2 regions of the Exiguobacterium sp. s168 genome follow, and region 1 is predicted to be linked to the other one. Evidence: riboswitches for the same ligand, from Rfam matches in the RefSeq annotation. Region 1 holds a riboswitch; the other holds the start of a gene.
The links. A riboswitch is a leader RNA that binds a small molecule or an ion and turns the genes downstream of it on or off. The one in region 1 is predicted to bind thiamine pyrophosphate.

Region 1 (3,134 bases):
ATCGGTGTTCCTTTCTTCCTTGTCATGTGGGGAAGTTATCATCTCTTCGTCAAAGGAAAACATCTATCCGCTCAAAGTGACATCCGTGTCGCCCCTTCTCAACTCGAAGAATAATTTCATATGAAAGAGGCCGCGGAATCATCCACGACCTCTTTCCTATGATTGTTCTATTCCTTAAGCGTCCGCATCATCAATAGTTCTCCTTGATGGAGCTCTACCTTCGCTTCTGACGCACGCCATTCATTACTGACCGTCAAGGAACCTCCGACGGGTACTGGATGGGCATCCAGTGGATATTTGACTCCGGATAAGCTTAAGGTCGACGGCACAAGTGGAATGAAAGAAAGATAATGATAGCTCCTTGCTTCGACTGCATACGTTCCCGCTGCCAAGTATCGCACCTCTTCTCGTTTCGTGACAAGTCGCGCCTCTGGATATTGCTTCAACAAATAGACATTTTGAACAGTCATGTCAAGCCTTCCACCTGTCGCCCCGATAATGATGATCTCTTCATGCTGTTCCCTCTCAGACACTGTACGAAGGGCAAGTTCAAGATCCGTCTCATCTTTCTCAGCCGGATGAACGATTGCCCCTTCAGGTACATAACCAAGTGAATCGAAATCACCGATTGTCATATCACAGGTCAGCCCAAACGATTCGACCGTCTGAACACCACCGTCGACACCGACGATGAAATCACCCGGCTGACAAAACGTCCGTAAATCCGGCACTTCTTCTTGCGGACCGGCACAGACGAGAATCGCCCGCATCTCAGACACCTCGTGCCGAATAACGTAGTAAGCGTGGCGCAGTCGTGAATAGAATTCCTGCTACGATTCCACATAAGATGTAAGAAGGAACCATATACGTTGCGTTATAGACAAAAGAGTATTCCACGACTGGACCTTTTGCATACTTGGCAAAGAAGACGATTCCGCTGATGACATGACAAATATAGCGGAGCCCTGCTCCTAATAACGTCGCAAGGAGAACGAACGCCATTAAGCTTTTCTTTTGTCCATTGCGCGCGGCTTGTCTGACTTGACGTGCGAACAGACCACTTAATCCGACGACACCATACGCAATCGTATAGTCAAGCATCGGTTGAACGATCGTCAAGACTTGTGGAGCGAACATCAATTGAATCGTACCGACAAGCGCTCCCGTGACGACACCCCCGATGACACCGTGGCGAAATGCCATGACGAAGATCGGTAGCATCGCTAAGCTAATGGAGCCTCCTTGTGGCATTTTGAATGGAATCAGTAAATCAAAGACGACTCCGAGACTGGCGAAGATGGCAATTTCCATCATCATTTGTAACCGTTTCATGCTATTTTTCCTCCTTCATTGTACGAGAGGACGCAAAAAGGCAGTACGACGAACGCCGTACTGCCTGCGTGCGCCACATCCCTACGTCCGTTTGAACGGAACAGGTTCGAAGGGTTAAAGTCTAAAAGACTCCTCTCAGCCGCTTTTCAAGCGACACCCCTTGCGGTCATCATATTTCGTTTTCTCGTCTTTATTATACGGCAGCCCCTTGACGAATGCTAGTGATCGCCTTTGCATAATCTGGTGCATTGTAGATTGCTGATCCTGCGACAAGAACGTTCGCACCGTTATCAATACAAAGTTTTGCCGTTTCCGGATTGACGCCACCATCAATCTCGATTTCGAATGTCAGACCACGATCTGCCTTCATTTGCGCAAGTGAAGCGAGTTTCGGCATGACACTCTCGATGAATGCCTGTCCACCAAAGCCCGGATTGACCGTCATCAATAAGACCATGTCGACGTCCTCAAGAACGTGTTCAATCGTTGATAACGGCGTATGCGGATTTAAGACGACCCCTGCCTTTGCGCCCGCTGCTTTGATTTGTTGCAAGACGCGATGGACATGATTCGTTGCTTCGACGTGGAATGTCACGATGTCTGCCCCTGCCTTGACGAAATCTTCGACGAAACGTTCGGGTTGATCAATCATCAAATGGACGTCAAGGACCATATCCGTCTTTTGACGTAAACTGCTAAGCACAGGTAATCCAAATGAGATGTTCGGTACGAACTGACCATCCATGACATCAAAATGGATATAGTCCGCTCCTGCCGCTTCGACTGCTTTAACATCACGCTCGAGATTCGCAAAATCTGCTGATAAGATAGATGGTGCAATTTTAATCATCTTCAATACCTCCGGGCTCGATTCTTGATTTCGTCTATAAACATACCATAGTTCTCATAACGAGAGGACATGATTTCTCGTGCTTCGACAGCTTCTTTGACGGCACAACCGGGTTCATTCAAATGCAAACAACCTCGGTATTTGCAATCATCTTGTACAGCTACGAATTCTGGGAAACTCCATCGTACATCCTCGATTTCCATTTCATACGGAAAATCAAGGTTCGAGAACCCTGGCGTATCGGCGATCAATCCTTCCGCAAGCGGCATCAACGTGACGTGTCGTGTCGTATGGCGGCCACGTCCCAGTGATTTCGAGATCGCACTCGTTTCTAAATCAAGAGAGGGCTCCAGTGCATTGAGCAATGAACTTTTCCCAACACCGGATTGTCCCGCGAGAACGCTCGTTTTTCCAGCAAGTAACGGACGGACTTGCTCAACACCCGTCAATGTCTCACTTGATGTCTCGATGACTGTATATCCAATTTTTCGATAAGCGGCAATGGCGTCTCGGACAGCCGGTCCTTTGACATCGTCCAGCAAATCCATCTTCGTCAACAGGATGACAGGTTGAATTTCCTTCGCTTCGATCAAGACGAGAAATCGGTCGAGCAAGTGCGCTGAAAAATCAGGTTCTGCCGCCGAAACGACCAGCAATGCCTGATCGATATTCGCGACTGGAGGGCGTACTAAAAAGTTGTCCCGCTCCTTCACTTCGAGAATATACCCGGTCTCACTTTCGATATGAAGAACGACCTCGTCTCCGACGACTGGACTGATACCGCGTTTTCGGAAATTCCCTCTTGCTCTTGAACGAACCTCTCCTTCTGGTGTCATGACATCATAAAAGCCGCCCTGCAGACGTATGATCGTTCCTTCTCGATTCTCTTCGATGCGTTGTTCCGTCATCCTATGCACTCCTTTTTCATCACATTCATTGTGCGTCTTTTGCT
Region 2 (3,134 bases), on a different contig from region 1:
AAGAGCGACCAGCTGTAGCGACGGGGGAAGGCACATGAAGTCGCGCCGCTTGCGGTCCATCTATGGGTAACGTCTCTAACATGTACGGATACAAAGAGGGAACGGCAATGCCTTTCGATTGAAGCCTTGTATACGCCTGCGGGAACAAATCCTGCGGATCTGCCGTCGCAGTCACCGATCCGTCTTCAAGTAAGACGATCTGATCGACATACGGCAAACAGACATCGAGTTGGTGCTCGATCAAGACGATCGTTAAATCGTGTTCTTTCTGAATCCGAAAGATCAACGCCATCAGCTCGTGTTGCCCGATCGGGTCAATCTGAGCCGTTGGTTCATCGAGTAATAAGATCGTCGGCTCAAGTGCTAGGACCGCTGCGAGCGCGAGACGCTGTTTCATTCCACCGGATAGACTCGCGATCGGTGTCGAGAAGGGGAGGGGGAGACCGACGAGTGCGAGTAAGCGTTCAATTCGTTCCTCCATCTCTTCGCGTGGAATCGAGCGATTTTCTAAACTAAAAGCGATTTCGCGTCCGATCGTCTCCATGCAGAACTGTTCTTCTGGATTTTGAAACAAGATTCCGACCGAACCGGACCGGGTAACGGTACCAGTCTGTTCGACTTCAATCGTTTCCGGTGTCAGTCCGGCAAGGGCATGAAGTAATGTCGTCTTGCCACTCCCACTTCGTCCGAGTAGAAGGGTCGTCCCTTGCTCAATCGTCAGCGATACATGATTGAGCACTGATTTCATCTGACCGGGATAGCGGATGCTGAGGTCGTCGACAGTAATCATGCGATTTCTCGTTTCGCACGTCCTGCCGCAAACCCGTTCAAGACACCAGTCGCAACAAGGCGACGGACGAGAATGGCTGCAAGCAAGCCACCGAGTAATGCGCCGCTGATCAATTGTAAGCCAGTTGTCGCAAGCAACGTCGTCGTTGTGTAGTAACCGAATCCGTTCGCGATTAGACTATAAACGATGCTACCAATCGCGGCTCCGACACCCGATAACATCAAGGTCCATGTGTCATAACGACGGTAACGCGTCATCGCGAAGACGAGTTCCGCACCAAGTCCTTGGCAGACTCCGATCAGAAGAGCGGATAAACCAAAATGACTACCTGTGAACAGTTCGACGGCTGCCGCGACGACTTCCGCAATTAAAGCGGCACCTGGCTTTTGAATGATTGCTGCGACGAGCGGACTCGCAATGATCCAGATGCCAAACATCCAGTTGGCACCGACAGGACCGAAGATCGCTGAGATTGGTAACCAGAGTGTTGACCAACCAAGATAGATGACGCCGCAAGCGACGGCGAGCATCATCATGACCATGATTTCTTTCATTTTCCAGTGTTGCATTAGATACGTCCTCCTTTGAATGGGGGAGACGCCAAAAAAGACCGCCCTCCGTAAAAAAGAGAGCGGTCCTCAGAAAAACTGCGCGCAGCAGGAGTCATTGGATGTGATCGCTCCACTTTCCTACGCTAGTATGAACTAGATCAGGTTCGAAGGGTCCGAAGTGAATCGTCTCAGCCAATTGGGCTCCCCTAGTGGATATGGTAATAGGTGATACGCTGTTCACTTTAGGCAATCCAGCGCCTGTTGTCAAGACACAAAAAAACGATACGCCGCAAAGGGCGTATCGTTAAACGACTTATTTATTGTCTTCGTTCTCTTCAGCTGTTTCTTCTGAAGACGCTTCTGTTGCTTCCGCTTCGTTGTCTTCGCCAGCTTCTGCTTGTGCCTCTGCTTCCTCGATTTCTTCAAGATCCTGCTCGAGTGTCGATTCGACAACAGCTGCGACTTGAATATCGCCTTCTGTAACGATGCGGAAATCTTTTTGTTCTGGAAGATCGGCTACAGAAATCGAATCGCCGATTTCGAGGTTCGTGACGTCGACTTCGACGTTCTCTGGTAATTTATCTGGTGTAGCGGCGACTGTTACTTTAAAGAGTGTTTGTGATAGGAAGCCACCAACTTTTGCACCGGCTGCTTCGCCAACGAGTACAACGTCTGCTTCGACTTCTGTTTCTTCATCCATTTTCACGGCGATGAATTCAACGTGATCGACTGTTGGGGTGAAGACATCCATATCACGGCGATTGATCAAGACGTTAATATTTTTACCATCGAGTTTGAGTGAAATCAAGACGTTTTCACCGTTTTCTCGGACGATTTTAAGCAATTCTTTTTCTTCAAACGCGATTGGTGTACTTTCCACTTTGTAACCATACACGACGCCAAGAGCTTTTCCTTCATGACGCAATTGTTTACGGAGTGAGCGTGGACGTACCTCGCGTTTTTCGGCTGTTAAATTAACTGACATGTTCATTTCCCCCTTGAATTTGGTATAGCCCTCAAAAGGTAATGAATGTAGGAGCAGGACGAATCCTGAACAATATGAATCATGCTAAGACAATCGGTTTCAGACTCTCATGAATCTGACGATTTCCTGACTTTGCATTTCTCTCCCAGGTCATTACGCTGATATTGAGAAACATGTGTGAGTAAGTCACCAGTTTGATGCGGTGCTAATGAGTTTATACCCCTATGTTTTAAATCCATAAACCTCTTTTTTTATCTTTTTGAAGTCGAAAGACCTCCAAACCGCTTGAAATCAAGGGTTGAGAGGTCTTTCATTTTTTTCATTCTTTATGGTGATTCGTTGATTTTCACGAACTAAAACACGAACTAGACGTTCAATTTGCCGCATCGTCGTCTGGCCCATCGTCGAAATTTGTAGCCACTGATTGTAAACGAGATAGTCGCTTTCGTACTGGACGTGATACCCCTGAATGCGCAGAGCGTCGCCTAAATCAGTTGCGGACGGATGAACGATCGTCAGTATTCCCGGCGCTTGTGCTTCCTGTTGTGCGAGCAGTTGGAATCCAGTTGCGCGGACGGCTTGTTCGAGATAGGTCATCTTGATTGCTGCTTGATTAAGATCGAGGGCATCAAGCGCTGCCTGACAGGCAAGCAACAGGTTCGACGAGCCGGAAAAGGCAACCCCTTCTGCGTAGAGCCCTAAATCCAGATAACGGGGAATACAGAGAGAAGGTAGGACGCGATCTGCGTGACCAATGAACGCAAGACCCGGTAAACCACCAATCGCTTTCCCGGAAACAGTCGTGACG

Region 2: it holds a riboswitch for thiamine pyrophosphate, as region 1 does, so the genes downstream of both, KNQ15_RS07765 (ECF transporter S component) here and thiT (energy-coupled thiamine transporter ThiT) in region 1, are expected to answer to the same signal.

Annotation. Positions count from the first base shown of each region.
Region 1 covers NZ_JACSNE010000001.1:108,518-111,651, reverse strand. The annotation lists gene KNQ15_RS00580 (amino acid permease) at 1-114, shown strand, start outside; gene KNQ15_RS00575 (thiamine diphosphokinase) at 168-770, opposite strand; gene thiT (energy-coupled thiamine transporter ThiT) at 772-1,332, opposite strand; TPP riboswitch at 1,394-1,503, opposite strand; gene rpe (ribulose-phosphate 3-epimerase) at 1,526-2,182, opposite strand; gene rsgA (ribosome small subunit-dependent GTPase A) at 2,185-3,090, opposite strand; gene pknB (Stk1 family PASTA domain-containing Ser/Thr kinase) at 3,116-3,134, opposite strand, start outside.
Region 2 covers NZ_JACSNE010000009.1:74,664-77,797, reverse strand. The annotation lists gene KNQ15_RS07770 (ABC transporter ATP-binding protein) at 1-790, opposite strand, end outside; gene KNQ15_RS07765 (ECF transporter S component) at 787-1,359, opposite strand; TPP riboswitch at 1,460-1,559, opposite strand; gene KNQ15_RS07760 (50S ribosomal protein L25/general stress protein Ctc) at 1,655-2,326, opposite strand; gene KNQ15_RS07755 (GNAT family N-acetyltransferase) at 2,618-3,134, opposite strand, start outside.